One region of the Shinella sp. 838 genome, then DNA from elsewhere that is predicted to be linked to it. Evidence: riboswitches for the same ligand, from Rfam matches in the RefSeq annotation. Region 1 holds a riboswitch; each other region holds the start of a gene.
What was found. Region 1 has a riboswitch for cobalamin ahead of metE (5-methyltetrahydropteroyltriglutamate--homocysteine S-methyltransferase). Riboswitches for the same ligand answer to the same signal wherever they lie in the genome.

Region 1 (5,781 bases):
GGCACGCAGCGACGCATGATAGGTGCTGCCGCCGCCGCCGGTGCCCAGAATGCCGCAGCCGATGGCGATGCGGTCGATATCCGCCTCGGTGAGCGTCCAGTACTTCATGCCCTGAGTTCTCCAATGACTTTCGCCGCGATGCGCACGGCGTTGCCGGGCAGGTAGGCCAGCGGCGTTTCCTCGATTTCGGCAAGGCTCACCGTTTCGTGCGCTGCACCCGCTTCGACAGCGCGTGCGCGCGCTTCGGCAACGATGGAGTCCAGCGCCTTCTCCCGTGTCGTGCCTTCCAGGGAGACGACGCTGTCCACTTCGCCGGAGACCTGCGCGATGGCTGCGCCGATCGCATTGGCGGAGCCGAAATGATCCGGCTTCAGCGACACCGAGGTGCCCTCCAGCAGCCCTTCCACGAGCACCGAGCCGCCACCGACGAGGATCGCCGGGATCGGCTCGGCGCTCGGTTTCATGCGGTCGAGAACCGTCTCGATGCTGGCTTTCATCTGCGCCAGCATCTGTCGGGCGAATTCGGGTGTGATATGGCTGAGCCGGTCGCGGTCCCCGAGATCGACGAGGCCGGCGGCCACTGCGATGTCCGTCGCCGTCAGCGTGTCGCCACCGAAGCAGAGCGCTTTTTCCGGCAGGCGGAAGCCGACCGAATCCGGGCCGACTGTCGAGGGCGGTCCGGACCGCACGATGCTGCCACCGCCAAGGCCGAAGGAATGGACGTCCGGCACGCGGAAATTGGTCGGCACACCGCCGATCATCGCCCCTTCGCTGCGGGTGCGCGGGAAGCCGGCGACCAGCATGCCGATATCGGTGGTGGTGCCGCCGATGTCGATCACCGCGGCGTCGGACAGTCCGGTTAGAAAGGCCGCTCCGCGCATGGAGTTGGTCGGGCCGGAGGCGATGGTGAAGACCGGATAGCGCTCGGCGAAGTCCGCCGCCATCAACGTGCCGTCGTTCTGGGTGAGGTAGAGCGGGCAATCGAGGCCGAGTGTGACGAAGGCCGAGCGGAAGGCGCCGACGGTCTCGTGGCCGAGCTTGTGCAGGCTTGCGTTGAGGATCGTGGCGTTCTCGCGGGGCAGAAGGCCGGTACGGCCGACACGGTGCGACAGGCTGATCGCAGCGTCCGGCATTTCCTCGGCAACGATTTCGGCCGCCTCGTTTTCCATGCGAGGATCCACCAGGGCGAAGACGGAGCAGATCGCGACGGCGGAGATGCCTTTGGCACGCCAGTCGCGACAGGCGGCACGGACTGCGGCCACATCAAGTGGGGCGATTTCGGAGCCGTCGTAGTTCACGCCGCCGCCCACCATGGCTGCGCCGCCTTCGACGATGGGACGCAGGGCGTCGGGCCAGTCGATCATCGGCGGCAGAGAGCGCGTCGCTGCGCCGCAAAGCCTGAGAACACCGACCTTTTCAAGATGGCGCCCTTCGACGACGGCGTTGAGGAAATGCGTCGTGCCGATCATGACAGCGTTGACGGCGGCGGCGGTGATGCCCGCTTCGGCGAGAACCGTGCGGATTGCCGCGCCGACGCCAGAGGTCACGTCCGCCGTGGTCGAGGCCTTCACCGTTGCCAGAACATCGGTGCCGCGCAGCAGTGCCGCATCCGTATTGGTCCCGCCCACATCCACCCCAATGCGCAACATGGGTTATCCTTTCTTCTTGCCGCCGAGGTCCGTGCCGCGGCCGATCGCGGTGGTTCTCGTGCCGAATACCTTGTAGAGCCGCAGGACCGCCGAAGTCGTCACGCGTTTGACGCCGGGCAGCTTGCCCAGTTCCTGATCCATGAATTCGAGAAGCGCCGCGTGATCGGCGACGAAGAGCGAGGCGCTGAGATTGGCTGTGCCGCTGGTCGCGGCCAGGTAGCCGATCTCCTCGTACTCCGCGAGCTGGATGGCAACGTCTTCTATCTTGCCGGCTTCGACCTCGATCAGAAGCTCGACCTGCACGTCGCGCCCGAGCGCCACGGGATCGGGAATGGCGCCGATCACGATCATCTTCGCCTGGAGCAGGGCGGCGATGCGATTACGGATCGTGCGTTCGGAGACGCTGCCGATCCGGCCAGCGATTTCTGCCGCCGAGAGGCGCCCGTCCTCGGAGAGATAACGGATGATCTCGCGGTCCAGATCGTCAACGACATAACGCTGTGTCATGGGGCGTTTCCATTTCGGCCTGTTTTAAGCAGTAAATTTCCGAAACGGAATTGTGTCAAGAATATTTCAGCCGCATAGGGTGAATTTTTCCGAAAATGACCCGAATATGGTCCTTGAAGTACGATTTGTTGCCGAATCGGAAATTAGCAGAGTGCCATGACGTGTCGTCTGGGAGGCGCGCTAGGGTTTGCTGATCCTTTTGAGGGGATCTCTGTCAAGGGAGGCGAGCGCACTAGGCGGTGCTGAGGTGGGGCGACCCCAGCACGGCTGCCATCCGCGCTTGGTGCTTGTCACCACTCGTCGGGTGCCTGATCCTGAAGCTACTGCTCGGTGGATGCCATGTGGGTGAAGAGATGGGTGGCATGGCCGCTGTTGAGCACGGCACGGATAGCATCCGTCTTGTTGGCGTCGCCGGCCACGCACAGTCGCCGCGGGAGGCTGAGCAGATCGTCGAGTTCGATGCCGATGACGCGGTTGTCGAAATCGTCGGTATTCTGCCGTCCTCGCCGTCGATGAAGCGGCAAATCAAGACCGCGGCGGCGCCGAGATCGCACCATGATGGCCGCGCAGAATTCCGCGGAAAGTTCCCGGTTTCCCGCAGATGCGCCGGTGACTTGCACCACGCTCAGGCCCTCGGGGGGTGGGCAGTTCCAGGGTGATAAAAATACATAAAGGCATAAGTATTTCTTTATGTCTATTGACAATCCGGCCTGGATACCATGAAGTCCTGATGTCGTGGTTCCCTGGAGCGGTTCTGCCTCTCCAGGGCTAAGAGGGAATCCGGTGCGCCGATCATTCGGCAATGCCGGGGCTGCCCCCGCAACTGTAAGCGGTGAGCCGCTGTCCAGGATGTCACTGAGGCGCCTGCCTTGGGAAGACGGACAGCAGTGACGACCCGCGAGCCAGGAGACCTGCCAAGACGAAACAACGTCCACGGGCGGGGTGTCCCGGTGGTTGCTGCGGTCCGTCTTTGACGGGGATGGCCGCACGCGTCCGCTTACCCATGCCCCCACCAACCAATGGGGTATGACAATGTCCAACAAAACTCTCTCGGTCGGCTCTCTCGGCTTTCCGCGCATCGGCCGCCACCGCGAACTGAAGTTTGCGCTCGAAGGTTTCTGGTCCGGCAGGATCACCGAAGACGATCTTCTTGAAACTGCGAAGACGCTGCGGGCGGAAGCCTGGATGCTCCAGCGCGATCGCGGGATCACCAGAATCCCCTCGAACGACTTCTCCTTCTACGACCATGTGCTCGATACCGCGGTCATGGTCGGCGCAATCCCGGCGGGTTATGGCTGGGAGGGCGGCGACGTGCCGCTGTCTGTCTCTTTCGCCATGGCGCGCGGCAGCCAGGAGGGGGGGCACGCCGGTTGCGGCCATGCCCATCACGGCCACGGCGTTCCCGCGCTCGAAATGACCAAGTGGTTCGATACCAACTACCACTACATGGTGCCGGAGGTTTGCGAGGATCAGGTCTTCACGCTGACCGGGCAGAAGCCGGTCGATCATTTCCTGGAGGCCAAGACGCTTGGCATCCATACGCGTCCGGTCGTGCTTGGACCGGTCACGTTCCTGAAACTTGCCAAGGCTCGTCCCGCGACCTTCAAGCCGCTCGATCTTCTGACAAGGCTGCTGCCGGTCTATGAAGCGTTGTTCCGCCGGTTGCACGCCGCCGGTGCGGACTGGGTGCAGGTGGACGAACCGGTCCTCGCCCTTGACCTGACCGAAGGCGAGCGCCATGCCTTCAAGGTGGCGTACGCGGCCTTCGCGGCGGCCGTTCCTGAACTGAAGATCATGCTCACCACCTATTTCGGGTCGTTGGGCGACAATCTCGATGCCGCAGCCGCACTTCCGGTCGCCGGCCTCCATGTCGATCTGGTGCGCGCTCCGGAACAGCTTGATGCGGTTGCAGCGGCTATGCGTCCCGATCAGACCTTCTCGCTCGGCGTCGTCGACGGCCGCAACATCTGGCGTGCAGACCTTGCCGCCCTTCTGGAGCGGTTGGCACCGGTCGTTGCCGTGCGCGGGGTCGATGCCATCGAGGTCGCCGCGTCGTGCGCATTGCTGCATGTCCCTGTCGACCTCTCCCTGGAGACGGCACTCGACGAGGATCTGAAAGCCTGGTTGTCCTTCGCGACCCAGAAGCTGGATGAACTCGCGATCCTCGGCAGGGGCCTGGCCGCGGGCAAGGATGCCGTCCGGCAAGCCGTCGACGATGCCACGCAGGCGATCACCGCCCGGGCCTCCTCGCCGAAGGTGACCGATCCCCTCGTCCAGGGCCGCATGGCCGGTATCGACGGGGGGATGAAGAAGCGCTTGAATACCTTCGAGGACCGGCGGCGCCTGCAGGCGGCGGCGATCGGGCTGCCGCTGTTTCCGACGACGACGATCGGTTCGTTCCCGCAGACCAGCGAGGTTCGCAAGGCGCGGTCGGCGCATGCCAAAGGTGCCCTCAGCTATAAGGACTACGAGGCATTCCTGCAGAAGCAGACCGAGGACGCCATCCGCTGGCAGGAGGAGATCGGCCTCGATGTGCTCGTTCACGGCGAGTTCGAGCGCAACGACATGGTGCAATATTTCGGCGAGCAGCTCTCCGGTTTCGCCTTCACGCAGTGCGCCTGGGTGCAGAGCTACGGATCGCGCTATGTGCGCCCGCCGATCATTTTCGGCGACGTCTCCCGCCCCAACCCGATGACGGTACGGTCGTGGCGTCACGCCCAGTCGCTCACCGAAAAGCCGGTGAAGGGCATGCTGACGGGGCCGGTGACGATCCTCAACTGGTCCTTCGTGCGGGACGACGTTGCGCGCAGCACGGTTTGCCGGCAGATTGCGCTCGCCATCCGCGATGAGGTTCTGGATCTCGAAAGGGCTGGTGCGAAGCTGATCCAGATCGACGAGGCTGCGCTTCGTGAGGGCCTGCCGCTGCGCCACAGGGACTGGCGGCACTATCTGGACTGGGCGATCGAATCCTTCCGCCTTTCTTCGGCGGGCGTCGCGGACGAAACCCAGATCCATACCCATATGTGCTATTCGGAGTTCAACGACATCATCGCGGCCATTGCGGCGATGGATGCCGACGTCATCTCCATCGAGACGTCCCGTTCCAGGATGGAGCTGCTCGATGCCTTCCGGAACTTCAAGTATCCGAACGAGATCGGCCCCGGTGTCTACGACATCCATTCGCCGCGCGTGCCCGACGTCAAGGAGATGGCAGACCTCCTCACACTGGCGCGGGGGCGTCTCGAGGATCGCCAGATCTGGGTCAATCCCGATTGCGGCCTCAAGACCCGCAAATGGGAAGAGGTCAAGCCGGCGCTCCTGAACATGGTGGAAGCGGCGCGGCAGCTGCGCGGGTCGCGCGCTGCGGCGGCCTCGGGGCCGTGAGGACCACGCGCTGATCGACGATGCCGGGAGCAATCCCGGCGTCTGCGGGGCCGCGTGGTCGCACTGGCCGCTGCCGGCGAATTGTATTGCTGGCCGGAGCAACGAGCACGACGGCTTGCGCGCAGTTTCGGTGGCTCAGGAGGATGCTTGCCTTCCTGTCACAAGAGGAAACGCCGGGCAGTCGCCGTCACCTCCCGGGTGAGACCGGCCAGCCGATCCGCGGCGAGGCGGTTTATCTGCC
Region 2 (5,781 bases), on a different contig from region 1:
TTGACCGGCTGGCCATAGCCCAGCGCCGTCAGCTCGTCCGGCATGATGCGCAGCGAGCCGCGGGCGGAATACTTGTTCTCGATCGCATCGGCATTCTCGCTGATGTCGCGCTCCCAGGCGAGGCGCTGCGGCGTCATCTCGTGCGAGCCGGGCACATAGGCGAACGGGCCGTCCTCCTCGCCGACATCGCGCAGGAACAGCCACGCCTTGGCCGTCGGCTGGAACGTGTCGCTGTGCAGCGCGGTCTGCGGGTCGGTCGAACCCTGCGTGATGACGGACGGCAGCGCCATCACCACCTGCACGACGAGCAGCGGCTGGCCGGCATGGGACGAGACGTAGCGCAGGAGATTGCTGACGCGCGGGTCGTTGCGCGCCGCCTTGAAGCCCGGCAGGCTTTCGAGGTCGCTGTCGTCGATGATCGCGCGGCGCGTGACGGTTTCGCCCTGCAGCATGTCGTAGCGCTCGAAATCCCGCTCGGCGATCTCGCGGGTGACCGCGGCAAACACGTCGGGCGACAGGAAGTTCTCGATCTTCACGAAACCGTTCTCGGCATATTGCCGGCGGTGATCCGGGGCGACGAGGTTTTCCAGCTTCTTGCGGCGCCAGGCCGCCATGCGCATGGCAAGCGAAACGCGCTTCTCGTGCAAGCCCTTCCGGTTCAGCCACTTGCTGCCGATGATGGGGTTGTCAGCGAAGGATTTTGCGCCGGATGCGAGCTGAAGCGCGTACCAGGGGCTGAGCAAGATGGAGGAAATCCGCATGAATACCTGCCTGCAAGGGCCGGGGTTCCGCCATAGGCGGTTGCGCCATCCGGGCGCAGACCGGCTGTTGAGTTTGTCGAGAGTGCTACACCAAGGCCCATGGGAGATCAATTGCGCGCCACGGGCAAAAAGGTGAATACGCAACTCATATTTTGTGACCGACATTAATCACAAATCCGGGAGCACGTTGCGCTTCCCCCGCCAGGGCCTATGATAGGAACTGCATATGCGGCCGGAACGCGGCCCAACCAATTCACGGGATCGATGATGTGACCGGGCGCCTTCGCCTCCTCCTTGCCATTGCAACCGGCCTGCCGCTGCTCCTGTCGGGCGGCACGGCGGCGGCGAACGTGTGCGAGCGCCTCCAGGCGGAGCTGGCCAACCTGCCCAAGGTGGTGGTCGATACGACGAGCGCACGCAAATATGCCGGCGCGATCGCCCGCCAGAACATTCAGCTGCGCAAGGCCAGGAGTGACCAGCGCCGCCTTGGCTGCTCGGGCGGCAGCATCATCGTGGTCGGCGGGGCGAATGCCGAAGCTTGCGACACGCTCTCAAGCGTCATCGGCAAGATGGAGCGCAACCTTGAAATCCTCGACAAGAAGCGCCGCGAATTTGCCGGCGGCACCTCGTCGCAGGGCAAGCGCAGCCGTCTCACCGCCCTCCTGGCGAGCAACGGCTGCGGCGACGAGGCGAAGGTCATGCCGATCGCGGCGACCGAGACGCTGCGCACGCTCGATGAAAAGCGCACCCTGCCCCTCGGCACCGCGCCCGACGGCAGCGAGCGCCTGCAACTGCGCTCGCTCGGCGGCAGCAACGGCCATGGCAACCTGCGCACCGTCTGCGTGCGCACCTGCGACGGCGGATTCTTCCCGATCTCGTCGGGCGCGACGCCGCTCGACTTCCGGCGCGACCAGAAGGTCTGCGCCATGATGTGCCCGGAAACCGAGACCGAACTGTTCTACCAGTCGATGACCAGCGGCCAGGAAACCGAGCAGATGACCTCCACGGTCACGGGCCGCCCCTATTACGAAATGCCGAACGCCTTCTCCTACCGCACGCGCGACCTTTCCAAGCCCGGCGCCTGCGGCTGCAACCTCTCGGCCTACTATCAGGAGATGATCAAGCGCGAGAAGGCGCTGAAGGGCGACGACGCCGAGACCGCGCGCGCCGGCACCGCCGACGATTCCGACAGCGGCTCGATCACCACCATTCGCACCCTGCCGAAGAAGGAAGAGACCCCGGTCAAGGTGCCGGCGAAGGTCGAGGAGCGCGACTACGACCCGGCCAGCAGCAAGGTGCGCACGGTCGGCCCGGTCTTCCTGCCGGCCAACGAATCCGCCATCGACCTCGGCCGCCCGGTGGATGCCGGCGTCAACTGACGCCTTCCTCCGGCCAGCGTTCCTCGAACACCAGGTCTTCCAGCGGCAGGCGTTGCCGCCAGCCCTTCACCGCCAGCTCCGGCTCGCCGTAGAGCCGGTCGACGAAGCCGACGCACAGCCAGGCGACGATCTCGACATGACCGGGTATGCCGAGGATCGAACGGATATCGCTGTCGTGGAAGATGCTGACCCAGCCGACGCCAACGCCTTCCGCCCGCGCCGCGAGCCACAGATTCTGCACGGCGCAGACCGTGGAATAGACGTCCATTCGCGGGTTGTGCGTGCGACCGAGAACCACGCTGCCGCCGCGGGTCGGATCGCAGGTCACGCAGATCGACAGCGGCGCCTTCAGGATACCCTCCAGCTTCAGCGCACGATACTGCGCCTGACGCTCTCCTTCGAACATCGCCGCCGCCTCGGCATTGGCTTTCAGGAAGGCCGCATGCACCGCCTGACGGGTCGCCGCGCTGCGCACCAACAGGAAGTTCCACGGCTGCATGAAACCGACGGACGGGGCATTGTGGGCGGCCTGCAGCAGGCGGCCGACGAGGTCGTCCGGCAGGGGATCGGTCAGGAACTGGTCGCGCACGTCGCGGCGCGTTTCGATGGCACGGTAGACGGCTTGCTTTTCCTCGCGGGAAAAGGCGCCCGCCCGGACCAGAGGGTCCAAGGGTTCGCTTCGCATCGTCATCTCCCCAACAATGCGTCACAACCTGCCGCCGTCCGCGCGGTTCGGTCTATCGTGCCAGGCCGGTCTTCTGACTTCGGGTCACGCGGCAGGCACCTGCCTTCCCGGTTGAACAACCAGTGGCAAAAGCCTGAATCGATTCAAGCTTTTACGGTGCAAACCATCCCCGTCACAGCGTTGGGCACGTTCCGGACCTGGGTTTATCACCCGCACCGGATTCCCGATTCTCCCGCCGGAGCGGGCACCTGACGCGAAGGATATGCGCATGGCTTGCGGGCACGATCAAGCCCGCCTGCGCCATGCACCGCCGTGCCTGCGCCTCAGAGCGGCGCATCCGGATGGGGCGAGCCGTCATAGGCACCCCAGATAGACTGGTCGAAGCAGATCACCGAGCCCGTCATCAGGCCGGATTCCGGCGAGGAGAGATAGGCGCAGGCCCGCGCCACCTCGGCCGGATCGACGAGCCGCCCGAAGGGCTGGCTTGCCGCCGCTTTCGCCAGCCAGTCGTCGGCCGCGCCATGGAATTCGCGCTGGATGCGATCCTCTCCCTCCGAGGCCATCCAGCCGATGTTGAGGCCGTTGACACGGATGCGGTTGCGCAGAACGGCATAGGCCGTGTTCTTGGTCAGCGTCTCGAGCGCGCCCTTGGAGGCACAATAGGCGGCGATGAAGGGCTGGCCGGCCTTGGCCGACATCGAACCGATATTGACGATGGTGCCCTCGGTCTTCTCGCGCCGCATCACCGTGATCGCCTCCTGCATGAGGAAGAACGGCGCGCGTACGTTGACCGCGAACATGCGGTCGAACAGCTCCGGGCTCGTATCGAGGATCGTGCCGCGGTCGGTGATGGCGGCGGCGTTGACCAGCGCGTCCACACGGCCGAAGGCCGCGTCGCAGGCGGCAATGACCGCGCGCGCATCCTCGACCACAGCGAGATCGGCCTTCACATAGAGTGTCGCAACACCCGTCGCGCCGGAAATCTCCTTGGCCTTCGCCTCGCCCTTGGCGGCATTGCGACCGCAGATGACGAGACCCGCCGCACCCCGCTCGGCAAAGAGCCGGGCGATCGTCGCCCCCAGCCCCTGCGTTCCTCCCGTGACGACGGCGATCTTGCCGTCGAGCCGCGCACCTTCACTCATGCCATGCCTCCCTTGCAGACCGGCCGATGCTGGCTCGCGAACAACGAGAAGCCGATCGACACATGATTCATTTCCGCAAGCAAATCCCCTATCGGGCTGTTTCTCAAGCCATTTCCGGAGACAGAGACCGACCGGACACGACTATCTTCAGACAGGGCCGGCGCCTGCTGCGGTGCATCCTGGCGGAAACCCCATGGAAACAAGGCGGTAGGCGCTTCAGTGCGCAGGGCGACTGGTCAGGCCGCGCGTACCGCACCGGCTTCGGCAATCGCGTCGCCAGCCATGTCGCCGACATGAACGGCTCGGTTGCGACCGGCATTCTTGGCCGCATAGAGCGCCGCATCCGCCATCACCATCACGTCGTGCAGGCTACCGCCATGGTCCGGGAACTGGGCAATGCCCGCGCTGCCGCCGATGACCAGAAGCTGCCCGTCATGGGCGATCGGTATTTGCGCATCCCGGACAAGGCCCTCAGCAAGCTCGAGGAGCATCTCGCGGCTGGAGACACCGCCAAGGAGCACGGAAAACTCATCGCCGCCGAGGCGGGCGACCGTGCCGAGCGGGCCGATACGCTCGGAAAAGCGGCGTGCGACAGCCTGCAGCACCGCATCGCCAGCTGCATGGCCGTACCGGTCGTTGACGGCCTTGAACCGGTCGAGGTCGAGAGCGACGATCGAGAAGGGCTGGCTCTCGCCCTTGCGGATGGCATGGCGCACCTCTTCGTCGAAACCGCTGCGGTTCTTCAGCCCCGTCAGCGGATCGTGCTGGGCAAGGAAAGCGTTCTGCGCCTCGCTGCGCTGCAGTGCCTTGACCAGTGCAGAGAAGCGCAGCGTGACAAACAGCATGACGCCGGCAAAGACCAGCACGAACATCGCGATCTGCGGCAGTGCCGATTTCCAGACGAACAGGCCGGGCATGTTCGGCCGCCAGGAGGCGACCATCGGATTGTAGGTATCGGCACCGACCGGCGTCATCACCAGCCCCGGCTCCTGCGTCACGATGGGCGTGAAGCCGAGGTCGCGCAAACCGAGCCGCCGCTCGGTATTGGCCAGCATCTTCTGCGAAACCGGCTTGACGGTGATCAGCAGCGTCGGCTGCATCCGGCTTGCGGGAATGTAGAGCGACTTCGGGATAACTGCCTGCACGACGACGATGCTCATGACACGGTCGATGAGGCGCATGCCGGAGACGTGGATTTCCGGCAGCGCCGGCGTCAGCAGGTCGGGGTCCTCCTTGGCGCCCTGGACCTGCCATCCGCCACGGTCGGGCGACAGCGCCTCGCGGTAGGCGCGCTCGGCCTTGAGCGTCAGGTCGCTCACCCAATGCAGCTTCTCGCGCGCCTTGCTTTCGGAAACCGTCTCGCCGCGATGCACGCCGAGCACCTTTTCCCCGTCCGGCGTGGTGAAGATCATCCAGGAAAAGCCGAAGTCGGCCCACATCCAGTCGCGCAGCTGATCCTTGACGAAGGCATCACCCGGCATGCCGTCCTTCAGTTCGTTGAAGGTCTTGTCCCAGAAGGACAACTGGCTCTGGTACTGCACCACCTGGTCGATCTGATGGCCGAATTCGTTGCGCACCAGCGTGCGCTCGGTCTCGGCGGCAAAACTGTCGGCCCGCTCGATGGCATAGTCCAGCACGAGATAGTTCGCGGCGCCGAACAGGACGACGATCATCACCGCCGCCATCCGGATCGCCAGACCAACCCCGCGTCGCCGCTTTGCGCGGCCCACCTGCGCCTTGCCTGTCATCGTTTCCCTGCCTGTCCCCTGCCGGTTTTTCCGGCTTATGGGACGAAGGCTAAATGACAGACGGCA
Region 3 (5,781 bases), on a different contig from region 1:
CCCGGTGCGATTCGGAGCGGCCAGTCCCTGGCACCAATCCCTTGCCGCGCCGTTTGCGAGAGAGAATCTCAATGACAGTTGTGACATCCGAACGCCTCAGTCGCGACATGCAATCCTCGGCGCGCAGGCTCGTCGAACAGGTTGGGCTCGTTCCCCAATCGCAAGACCAGCCGTTGAATGCGAACGATCTTCTCTTTTATCTCAGTGAAACATCGATGCCGATGGCAGGTTTTCTGCAGGAGCAGGGCCTGTTCGTCGATGAAGAGGGCCTGCATTTCGATCCGGCGCAGTTTCCGAAAATTCGTGCCATCGCTGAAACGGTGATCAGCGAATACAAAGCCGGGAACCGTGACGACCTCTGGGCGCGGTTCGATCTTTCCGAGGAGGAGGATGTCGACGGCAACGGGACCTATCTTCTGATCGTGCTCGCCGCGCTTGATCTCCTTTATGGTTCCGCCGCATGACGTTCATGGTCTTGCACATCGTGGTTGTGGCGGCGGCGGCCGTTCACATCCTCTTGCGACCGCATCGGCAACCGGAATCGCGTGCTGCCTGGCTCATCCTTGTGCTGCTGCTCCCGTATGTCGGCGCGCTGGTCTATCTTCTCGTCGGGCAGACGAATGTCGGTCGCAGGCGGATGGAGCGACTGAAGGCCGCCTTCCGCGCGCTGCCGCCTCCGGAGACGGCGCCGTGCTGGCCGTCGGCGTCACAGGTGCCGAGCCAGCACGCCGCGCTCTTTGCCGTCGGGCGCTCGATCAGCGGCTATGCGCTAACCGGAGGCAACAGCGCCCGGCTGATGGAGGACTCGGATGCCGCCATCAGAGCGTTGGTCGCGGATATCGATGCGGCGATCGACCATGTCCACCTTCTCTTCTACATCTGGCTCGCCGACCGTAACGGCACGGCGGTCGCTGAGGCTGTGCAAAGGGCGGCGCGTCGCGGGGTCGCCTGTCGCGTTCTCGTCGATGATCTTGGCTCACGTGCGCTCGTGCGTGGCCCGCTCTGGCGTGATATGGCGAGAGCGGGTGTAGAGGTCCGCCGGGCGTTGGTGATCGGCAATCCGCTTTTGCGCGCCCTCACTGGCCGCATCGACTTGCGCAACCACCGCAAGATCGCCGTCATCGACAACCGCATCACCTATTGCGGCAGTCAGAACTGCGCTGATCCCGAATTCCTGCCTAAAGCAAGATTCGCGCCCTGGGTCGATGTGCTGATGCGCTTCGAAGGGCCGGTGGTACGGCAGAACCAGCATCTTTTCGCCAGCGACTGGATGGGCAATGGCGGCGGCGATATCGGGCACCTCCTACGCCAGCAGATGGTGGATACGAAACCTGGTTTTACCGCCCAGGTGGTCGCCACCGGCCCCACATTCCGAAATTCCGCCATGCCGGAAATGTTCGAGACCTTGATCTATGCCGCAAAGCGTTCGCTCTTCGTAACGACACCCTACTACGTACCGGATGCTGCCATGCAGGCCGCACTTTGCGCCTGCGCCAACCGGGGTGTCGAGACGACCATCATCTTTCCCGCGCGCAATGATGACTTCGCCGTTGCGGCGGCAAGCCGCAGCTATTATCTCGACCTTCTCCAAGCAGGCGTGAAGATTTTCGAATACGAGGCCGGGCTGCTCCATGCCAAGACCCTGACCATGGATGGCGCCATCTCGCTGATCGGCTCGGCGAATATGGACCGGCGCAGCTTCGATCTCAACTACGAGAACAACATCCTTCTCGAAGATGTCGACCTGACAACAACCTTGCGTGCCCGACAGGAGGCCTATCTCGAGCGATGCCGGCAGATCCTGCCGGAGGAGGTGGGACGCTGGTCTGTCTGGAAGCGCCTGAGGAACAACGGCCTCGCCATCGTCGGACCCGTTTTATAGCCTCGGTTGAGATGTGTGCCTCGTCGCCCTTTCGGCGGTATTGCCGTCCTCCGGTTTCCGGAGCGGTTGTGACAAGCGCTTCAGGTCGCTAGGCCCCGCCTTCCTCGATCTTCGGCAGGAACCAGGCGAGGAGCCCTGCGAGCGGCAGGAACGAGCAGATGGCATAGACCGTTTCGACGCCATAGCGGTCGGCGAGAATCCCGAGGAGGGCAGCGGCGATACCGCCAAGTCCGAAGTTCAGGCCGTAAAACAGTCCTCCGATCAACCCGATGCGATGTGGCAGCAGCTCGATTGCATAGATCAGGATCGATGCGAAGGCACTGGCCATGATCAGGTTGATCATCACCGTCAGCACGCCCGTCCAGAACAGATCGGCATAAGGCAGCATCAGTGTCAGAGGAAGTGGCCCGAGGACAGAGATCCAGATGATGCGGTAGCGCCCGATGCGGTCGCCGACGATACCACCGACAAGCGCGCCGACGGCCGAGGCGAGCAGGAAGATGAACAGCATCATCTGCGCCGCCGGGATGGAAAGGCCGAACCTCTCCATGAGATAGAAGATGTAGAACGACTTGAAGCTTTCGCCGTAGGCGTTCTTGGTGAACATGAGTGCCGTGAGGACGACGAGGCCGATGGCGATCGTCGCGGGCGCATGGCGTGCCGCTCCGCCCGCCTTCTTTACACCTATCCGCATTGCCGCGAACTCGGCACTGATCTGGCGCTGTTTGCTGCCGATCCAGGCCAGAAGCGTCATGGCGAGCAAGGCAAGGGCGGCGAACCAGGCGAGGCTCGGCTGCCCCAACGGCACGATGATCAATGCTGCAAAGACCGGGCCGAGCGCGCCTCCGGCCTGACCGCCAACCTGGAAGAGACCCTGGGCCAACCCCTGCCGGCCGCCGGCCGCATAGCGCGCCATACGGGTCGCCTCAGGGTGGAATATGGATGATCCGATGCCGATCAGCGCCACCGAGACAAGAATTATCGCATAGCTGTGGGCGAATGCGAGACTCAAGAGCCCGGAAAGGGTGAACATCATGCCCACGACAGGCGAATAGGGTGCGGGGTGCTTGTCGGTCACCATGCCGATGACCGGCTGCAGCAGCGATCCGGCAATCTGGAAGGTCATGGTGATCAGGCCGATCTGCACGAAATCGAGCGCGTACGCATCCTTCAGGATTGGGTAGGCAGCCGGAATCAGCGACTGCATCAGATCGTTGAGGAGATGGGTAAGCCCCAAAACCACAAGAACTGCGAGGTGCGTCCTCGGCTGCGTCGTGGGCGTGCGGATGGCGACGGTCATATCTGCATTCGAGACCGTTCGGATGCGGTGGTCGAACGCCGTGGCGACGTCCATGAACCATACGCATCCGAGGTCGTCATCGAATAGCGCGCGCTCTTAGAGCGTTTGAACGTTTTCAGCCTTCGATTTGCCGGTCTTGCGATCCTGGCCGATGTCGTAGCTGACCTTTGCGCCATCCCGCAGCGGGCCGCCGGACTGTACCGCGGATATGTGAACAAACACGTCTGCTCCGCCATTGTCGGGGGTGATGAAGCCGAAGCCCTTGTCCTGATTGAAAAACTTAACCGTTCCGGTAGCCATGGTATCCTCAGTGATCGAGCGGCACCTTGCCGCAGCATGAGCTTATTCGTCGTACGCTGGTCCGGCAACCGCTTATTCACGCTGGAATGGTGTCTGTGGAAATCTAGGCCTGGAAAAGTGCTCGCGACGAAGGGCTTTCGCCATCCGTCATGGGGATAACTTGCGTTTCGCAACCGAGCGATCGAGCTAACTGTTGACGGCGGAATTGCGTCCTATACCATATCTAGTGTTCGAGGTTCCTCCGATTCGAGAGAGTCGGAGGCTAAGACGGGAATCCGGTGTGGCCATGATGGCTGCGTCAATCCGGAGCTGCCCCCGCAACTGTAAGCGGCGAGCATACGTTCGACAAAGCCACTGAGGCGCAAATGCCTTGGGAAGGCGGACGGATGCCGCGACCCGCAAGCCAGGAGACCTGCCTCGTTCATGAACGTCCACGGGCGGGGTGTCCGGCAGGCGAGCGATGGGTTGTGGAATGATGCCGCCCCGCCGTCTCCCCAGATGCTCCGTATGAATAGCTTCGGGGTGAAGTCATGTCGAATTTGTTTCCAGTGCCTCCGCGCGAGTAAGCGGCGCCCCGCGTCCGGCCGTCCTTGAGGGCCGCCGTCTATCTATTTTCAGTTCACGAACGGTCATCGGCGGATGACCGAACGCCCCTCCATGCCCAATCGCCAGAATATGAGGAAACCATGCCGATCACCGTTTACTCCAAGCCCGCCTGCGTTCAATGCTCAGCGACCACCCGCGCGCTCGACCGCCACGGCATCGACTACAGTGTCATCGATATCTCCGAGAATGCAGATGCCTTCGCGCTCGTGCAGGGCCTCGGCTACCGTCAGGTTCCCGTCGTCGTTGCCGGTGAGCAGCATTGGGCCGGTTTCCGCCCTGATATGATCAGCGCACTGGCCTGAGGGCGGGGCGATGGGTGAGCTCGTCTATTTCTCCTCCCGGTCGGAAAACACCCATTGCTTCGTGCAAAAGCTCGGCCTTCCGGCCTTCCGCATTCCCCTTCGCGCCGACGAGGCGCTGAGGGCGCGCGCGCCCTTCGTCCTCGTCGTGCCGACCTATTGCGGCCAGGATGGCAAAGGCGCCGTTCCCAAGCAGGTGATCCGCTTCCTCAATGATGCGGAAAACCGCGCGAACCTTCGCGGCGTGATTGCCGCGGGCAACAGCAATTTCGGGGCGACCTTCGGGCTCGCCGGCGACGTCATCTCCGCCAAGTGCGGTGTGCCGTATCTCTACCGCTTCGAGCTTCTCGGCATGGATGAGGACGTCGACAACGTCAGACAGGGACTGGAACGATTTTGGACACGATGACGCTCGAGAAACCGGCGAAGACGCCGGAAATCACCGCGCTGGACTATCATGCGCTGAACGCGATGCTGAACCTTTACGATGAGGATGGAAAAATCCAGCTCGACAAGGACCGGCAGGCGGCAAAGCAATACTTCCTCCAGCACGTCAACCAGAACACGGTCTTCTTCCACAATCTCAGGGAAAAGCTCGATTATCTGGTGACCGAAGGGTACTACGAGCAGGAGGTGCTCGACCAGTATTCCTTCAACTTCGTACGCGATCTCTTCGACCACGCCTATGACAAGAAGTTCAGATTCCCGACCTTCCTCGGCGCGTTCAAGTACTACACGTCCTATACGCTGAAGACCTTCGACGGAAAGCGCTACCTTGAGCGCTACGAGGACCGCGTCTGCATGGTGGCGATGACGCTGGCGCGCGGCAGCGAGCAGCTTGCTCGCGATCTCGTCGATGAGATCATTTCCGGCCGTTTCCAGCCGGCAACGCCGACCTTCCTCAATGCCGGCAAGAAACAGCGCGGCGAGCTCGTCTCGTGCTTCCTGTTGCGCATCGAGGACAACATGGAGAGCATTGGCCGCTCGATCAATTCGGCGCTCCAGCTTTCCAAGCGGGGCGGCGGTGTCGCGCTCTCCCTCACCAACCTTCGCGAGATGGGCGCGCCGATCAAGCAGATCGAGAACCAGTCGTCGGGCGTCATCCCTGTCATGAAGCTGCTGGAGGACAGTTTCTCCTATGCCAACCAGCTCGGTGCGCGGCAGGGGGCGGGGGCGGTCTATCTCCATGCCCATCATCCCGACATCCTGCGTTTCCTCGACACCAAGCGCGAGAATGCCGATGAGAAGATCCGCATCAAGACCCTGTCGCTCGGCGTCGTTATCCCCGACATCACCTTCGAGCTCGCTCGCAACAACGATGACATGTATCTGTTCTCGCCGCATGACATCGAACGCGTTTACGGCGTGGCCTTCACCGAGATTTCGGTGACGGA
Region 4 (5,781 bases), on a different contig from region 1:
TATCGAGCTGCTGGATGCGGCCGCCGGAGAGGACAGCGACCCGGTCCGACATGGTCAGCGCCTCCTGCTGGTCGTGCGTGACGAAGATGAAGGAGATGCCAAGCTCGTGCTGCAGCGTCTTCAGCTCGATCTGCATGGCCTGTCGAAGATTCTTGTCGAGGGCGGAGAGCGGCTCGTCGAGCAGCAGCAGTTTCGGACGCGCGATGATGGCGCGGGCGAGCGCCACGCGCTGCTGCTGGCCGCCGGAGAGCTGGCGCGGCTTGCGGCCCTCCATGCCCTCAAGGCCGACCATGCGGAGCGCCTCGGCAACGCGCTTTGCCCGCTCCGTCCGCGCGACGCCGGCCACTTCCAGCGCATAGCCGGTGTTCTCGCCGACCGTCATATGCGGAAAGAGCGCGTAGTTCTGGAACACCGTGTTGACCGGCCGGCGATAGGGCGGGCGGTCCGTCATGTCCTCGCCGTCGATCAGGATGCGGCCGGAATCGAGCTCCACGAAGCCGCTGATTGCCTGGAGCAGGGTGGTCTTGCCGCAGCCGGACGGGCCGAGCAGCGTCAGGAATTCGTTGCGGCGCACATCAAGGTCGATCGCGTCGAGCGCCGTCACTGTCTGACCCTCGGGCGTGCCGAAGGCTTTCGCCGCCTTCTCCAGGCGGACTATCGAATCTCGCATCGTCGTTCCCCAAAATGTTATTAAAATAACGCTTGTGCGATTTCGATAGTTGGATACCATTTACCCATTCAAGTCAACGGCCGAAAGAAGCCGGGACAGGAACATCCGGCGCAAAGGAAAACGCCGGGGCCGTGACGGGCCAAACCATCAGAGGAGATCATTCGATGACGAAATTTTACCGCGGCGGCCCATTCGGCCTTGGCAAATGGACGCGCCGCACCGCCTTTTCACTCGCCGCCCTCGCGGCGACGGCCGGCATGGCGAACGCCGCCGAACTCAACATCTACAACTGGGGCGAATACATCAATCCGGAGGTTTTGAAGAAGTTCGAGGAGGAGACCCAGATCAAGGTCAACCTCTCGACCTATTCCTCCAACGAGGAGATGCTGGCGAAAATCCAGGGCGGCGCGACGGGCTACGACATCGTCTTCCCCTCCGTGCACATGCACGACATCATGGCCAAGCTGGAGCTTCTGCAAAAGACCGACATCAACACGTTCGAGGGGTTCAAGAACATCGATCCCGCGTTCCTGCGCGCCAAAAGCGACCCGAAGGGCGAATATTGCCTGCCCTATGCCTGGGGTTCGGTCGGCATTTTTTACAACCGCACGATCCTCGGCAAGGACGTCACCGGCTGGAAGGACCTGATCGAGACGGTGAAGGCCAAGGGGCTGAAGTTCACGCTGCTTGACGACATGCGCGAGGTGCTGGCGGTCGGCCTGATGCTGAACGGCCACAAGATCAACTCCACCGATCCGGCGGAATTGCAACAGGCGGCGGAAACGATCATTGCCATGAAGCCCTATGTGGCAGCCTTCACCTACGACACGCGGCCGATGGTGCAATCCGGCGACGTCGCGGCCGGCCACTTCTTCGTCGGCGCGATGGTCGATGTCTTCGGCGACGAGAAGGACCTTGGCTATGTCATCCCCGAGGAGGGGGCGACGATGTACCAGGAGGATGCCTGCGTCCTGAAGAGCGCGCCGAACAAGGAGAACGCGATCAAATTCCTGCAATTCTACACCCGCCCGGAAATTGCCGCGCTCAACGTCTCGCAGCAGACCAACGGCACGGCCAACGTGCCGGCGCGGCAATTGACCCCGGAAAAGATCAAGAATAGCAAGGAGATCAATCCGCCCGCCGAGACCATGGCGCGTCTCCAGATCTTCGAGGACCTGGGCCCGGCGCTCCGCCAGCTCGACCGGGTCTGGACGCGGGTGAAGACGGCGCAGTGACCATGCGCGATCCCCGCCCGTCTTTTCGGCGGGCGGGATTTTTGGGAGAGGGCGACGTGTCGAAACGCATTCTGAAGCTCGTTCAGTCCGACGATCTCAGGCGGTCCAAATCCGACAAGCTGATCGCCCACTATATCGAGCGCAACATCGCCGATCTCCCCTTCGAGACCGCGCGCTCGATCGCCCAGCGGCTTCAGGTCTCGCCGATGACCATCGGCCGGTATCTGCGCCGCATGGGTTTCGACGGCCTCGACGAGTTGAAGAGCGAGCTGCGCCGCGGCGGTTCCAATCCGGCCTGGGAGGTCAAGGCCCAAGTCGCTTCGCTGGAACAGGACCGCAAGGAGGGAAAGCTCCTCGCCGGCCTCATCCAGCAGCAGATCGACAATCTCGGCCAGATCTATGCGATCACCGGCGCACCGGAATGGCAGCAGACGATCGACGCGTTGATCGGCGCAAGCGAGGTCTATGTCGCCGCCTATCAGAATGTGCGCGGCATCGCGCAATATTTCGCCAGCCAGCTTTCCTATACGCGCCCGCGCGTGCAGTTCGTCGATGGTCTCAACGGCACCTATGCGGAATTGCTCGATGGTTCCGTCGAGGGGAGGGTGCTGTTCCTGCACGACGTGCGCCGCTTTGCCGCCAAGGCGCGGCCGCTGGCGCTGGAGGCCCGGCGGGCCGGCGTCAAGGTCGTGCTGCTGACCGACGAATTCTGCCCCTGGGGGCCGGATGTTTCCGATATCTGCCTCGTCGTGCCGGGCTCGCACGGGCCGCTCTGGGATGGCGCAGCCACCATGACCGCGGTCATGGACCTCATGCTCAGCAATATCATTGTGCTCATGGGCGAAGCCGTGAGCGAGCGCGTCGATACGCTTACCCGCCTCCAGGACATCTTCGGAGATTTCGAGAGCTGAGCGCCTTGACGCTGCCGAGCGCGGCGGATTAAGGATGGATCGACGGTTTCCCGAGGGATGACTCCCAGGGGATTAATAGGGAACACGGTGCGGACGACCCAACAGGGACCCATTCCGTGGCTGCCCCCGCAACTGTAGGCGGATTGCCGCCTGTCCTCGGACGCGTTTTCGCGTCATGCCACTGCGGTTTTTCCGCGGGAAGGCAGACAGGCAGCAGATATCCGTGAGCCAGGAGACCTGCCGTCGTCGAGAAAAATCCAAGTCACGGGCGGGGATGCCCGGAACAGGAGACCCTATGACGACCCTGGCTGCCGGCAACGGCGGAATTCCAATCGTTTTCTCCCGACCGCAATCGGCGCGCGCCTGTCGGCGCGTCGGCTGAGCCCGCACGCTTTCATTCATTCGGGAGAAACCCATGACCATTCTGCCTGCGGCCGTGCGCGCCGCATCCCTCGTTTCCGCGCTGGCCGGTGCCGCCGTGTTTGCCCTGTCAGCGGGCGCCGCGCAGGCGGCCGCGACGCAGTATCCGCTGACGCTGGAAAATTGCGGCCGCAAGGTCACCTTCGAGAAGGCGCCGGAACGGGCTGTCTCGCTCGGCCAGAGCTCGACCGAAATCCTGTATCTCCTCGGCGTTGGCGAGCGCATGGTCGGCACGGCGGTCTGGATCGGCCCGGTGCTGTCGGGTTACGAGGACGCCAACGCCAAGGTCGAGCGCCTTGCCGACAACGATCCGAGCTTCGAGAGCGTCGTCGCCAAGAAGCCGGACCTTGTGACGGCGCAGTTCCAGTGGCATGTCGGTCCGGAGGGCATCGTCGCGACGCCAGAGCAGTTCGATGAACTGAAGATCCCGGTCTACACCTCGCCGGCCGATTGCATCGGCAAGGACAATTCCGGTGGCGGCGACGGGGTGCGCAAGACGGTCTTCACGATGGAGCTGATCTACAAGGAAATCAGCGAATTGGCGCAGATCTTTGATGTGCAGGATCAGGGCGAGAAAGTCATCGCCGACCTCAAGGCGCGCGAAGACGCGGCGCGCAAGAAGATCGCTTCGGCGGATGGCAAGCTTTCCGCCGTCTTCTGGTTCTCCAGCGCCGAACTCGACATCGACCCCTATGTCGCCGGGCGCAACGGCGCGCCGGGCTACATCATGTCGGCGCTCGGCATCCGCAATGTCATTGAGAGCGACGAGGAATGGCCGACGGTCGGCTGGGAAACCGTTGCCAAGGCCGATCCGAGCATCATCGTCGCCGGCAAGATGGAGCGCCGCCGCTTCCCTGCCGATGACGTCGCGGTCAAGCACACGTTCCTCAAGGAAGATCCCGTCGCCAGCCTGATGCCGGCCGTGAAGAACGGCCATGTCGTCGATATGGACGCCCAGGCGATGAACCCGACGATCCGCACGATCGAGGGCATCGAGGTGCTTGCCGACGCCATCGAGAAGGCTGGCCTCGCGAAGTGACGGCTGATCGCCCCATCCTGCTGCGCACGGGTGTCGCTCTTGCGGCGCTCGTGCTGCTTGTCGCCGCGCTCGGGGTGGGCGCGGCGGTGGGCGAGACCGCTATTCCGCTCGACGTCGTGGCAAAGACCGTGGCGAACCGCCTCTGGCAGGCGGGGCACGCCATCGAGCCGATAGACGAGGGCATCGTCTGGAACTACCGGCTGAGCCGCGCCGTGGTTGCGGCCTGCTGCGGATCGGCGCTCGCGATCTGCGGGGTGATCCTGCAGTCGCTGCTGCGCAACGCGCTGGCCGATCCCTACATTCTCGGCATTTCCGCCGGTGCCTCCACGGGCGCTGTCGCGGTGGCGATCCTCGGCATCGGCGCCGGTATCCTGACGCTGCCGATCGGTGCCTTTATCGGGGCGCTCGTCGCCTTCGGTCTCGTCAGCGCGCTGGCGGTTCGCGCAGGCCGCGGTACGGGGGCGATCATCCTTGCAGGGGTCGCCGGTTCGCAGCTCTTCAATGCGCTGACCTCCTTCATCGTCACCAAGGCGGCCAATGCGGAACAGGCACGCGGCATCATGTTCTGGCTGCTCGGCAATCTCTCGGGCGTGCGCTGGCCGGATGTCTGGCTGGCGCTGCCGGTTGCGCTTCTCGGGCTTGTCGTGTGCCTCTGGCATGCGCGCGCGCTCGATGCCTTCACCTTCGGCACGGAATCGGCGGCCTCGCTCGGCATTCCGGTGCGCCGGGTCTATGTCGTGCTGATTGCCGTCTCGGCACTGATGACCGCCGTCATGGTCTCCATCGTCGGGTCGATCGGTTTCGTCGGCCTCGTCATTCCCCATGCCGCGCGCATGGTCGTCGGTGTCCGCCACGGGTTGCTGCTGCCGGCCTCGGCGCTGATCGGCGCCATCTTCATGATCGCCGCGGACGTGCTGTCGCGGGTCATCATTCCCGGCCAGGTGCTGCCCATCGGCGTCATCACCGCGCTGTTCGGCGCGCCGGCCTTCGCGCTCATCCTCAGCCAAAGGAGATCGGCCCTGTGACCCTTTCGGCAAAAGGTCTTTGCTGGTCGGCCGGCGGTGCGACCATCCTCACCGACGTCTCGCTCGACGTGCGTCCCGGCGAATTTCTCGGCATCATCGGACCCAATGGTTCGGGCAAGACCAGCCTGATGGCGTTGATGGCGGGCATCCGCAAGCCGCAGGCGGGTCTGGTAACGCTTGAGGGCTCGCCGCTTTCGGCCCACGGCCGGCAAGCCATAGCCCGCCGCATCGCCTTCGTCGAGCAGCAGGCGGAGACGACCGAGCGTATCACTGCGCGCCAGGCGGTCGAACTCGGCCGCACGCCGCATCTCGGCGCGCTGACGCCCTGGTCGCGGGCGGATGATGCCATCGTCGACAGGGCGCTGGAGGAGGTCGACATGGCGCACTTTGCCGGCCGGCTGTGGCACACGCTTTCCGGCGGCGAGCGGCAGCGGCTGCACATCGCCCGCGCGCTCGCCCAGCAGGCGCCGATCCTCCTGCT

Region 2: another riboswitch for cobalamin. It lies ahead of bluB (5,6-dimethylbenzimidazole synthase); the one in region 1 lies ahead of metE (5-methyltetrahydropteroyltriglutamate--homocysteine S-methyltransferase).
Region 3: another riboswitch for cobalamin. It lies ahead of nrdH (glutaredoxin-like protein NrdH); the one in region 1 lies ahead of metE (5-methyltetrahydropteroyltriglutamate--homocysteine S-methyltransferase).
Region 4: another riboswitch for cobalamin. It lies ahead of P9A16_RS16820 (ABC transporter substrate-binding protein); the one in region 1 lies ahead of metE (5-methyltetrahydropteroyltriglutamate--homocysteine S-methyltransferase).

The regions. Positions count from the first base shown of each region.
Region 1 is NZ_JARSBQ010000005.1:161,370-167,150, forward strand. It holds gene P9A16_RS17865 (DUF917 domain-containing protein) at 1-108, opposite strand, end outside; gene P9A16_RS17870 (hydantoinase/oxoprolinase family protein) at 105-1,649, opposite strand; gene P9A16_RS17875 (Lrp/AsnC family transcriptional regulator) at 1,653-2,156, opposite strand; gene P9A16_RS17880 (sugar-binding domain-containing protein) at 2,477-2,713, opposite strand; cobalamin riboswitch at 2,876-3,089, shown strand; gene metE (5-methyltetrahydropteroyltriglutamate--homocysteine S-methyltransferase) at 3,189-5,540, shown strand; gene P9A16_RS17890 (LysR family transcriptional regulator ArgP) at 5,699-5,781, opposite strand, start outside.
Region 2 is NZ_JARSBQ010000001.1:1,393,209-1,398,989, reverse strand. It holds gene P9A16_RS06615 (phytanoyl-CoA dioxygenase family protein) at 1-761, opposite strand, end outside; gene P9A16_RS06610 (DUF2865 domain-containing protein) at 1,031-2,140, shown strand; gene bluB (5,6-dimethylbenzimidazole synthase) at 2,133-2,825, opposite strand; cobalamin riboswitch at 2,872-3,092, opposite strand; gene P9A16_RS06600 (SDR family oxidoreductase) at 3,149-3,967, opposite strand; gene P9A16_RS06595 (sensor domain-containing diguanylate cyclase) at 4,204-5,715, opposite strand.
Region 3 is NZ_JARSBQ010000009.1:175,730-181,510, forward strand. It holds gene P9A16_RS23920 (hypothetical protein) at 81-464, shown strand; gene cls (cardiolipin synthase) at 461-1,882, shown strand; gene P9A16_RS23930 (MFS transporter) at 1,971-3,182, opposite strand; gene P9A16_RS23935 (cold-shock protein) at 3,279-3,482, opposite strand; cobalamin riboswitch at 3,699-3,916, shown strand; gene nrdH (glutaredoxin-like protein NrdH) at 4,169-4,390, shown strand; gene nrdI (class Ib ribonucleoside-diphosphate reductase assembly flavoprotein NrdI) at 4,401-4,796, shown strand; gene nrdE (class 1b ribonucleoside-diphosphate reductase subunit alpha) at 4,793-5,781, shown strand, end outside.
Region 4 is NZ_JARSBQ010000004.1:491,127-496,907, forward strand. It holds gene P9A16_RS16805 (ABC transporter ATP-binding protein) at 1-670, opposite strand, end outside; gene P9A16_RS16810 (polyamine ABC transporter substrate-binding protein) at 835-1,905, shown strand; gene P9A16_RS16815 (MurR/RpiR family transcriptional regulator) at 1,962-2,816, shown strand; cobalamin riboswitch at 2,843-3,075, shown strand; gene P9A16_RS16820 (ABC transporter substrate-binding protein) at 3,232-4,275, shown strand; gene P9A16_RS16825 (FecCD family ABC transporter permease) at 4,272-5,300, shown strand; gene P9A16_RS16830 (ABC transporter ATP-binding protein) at 5,297-5,781, shown strand, end outside.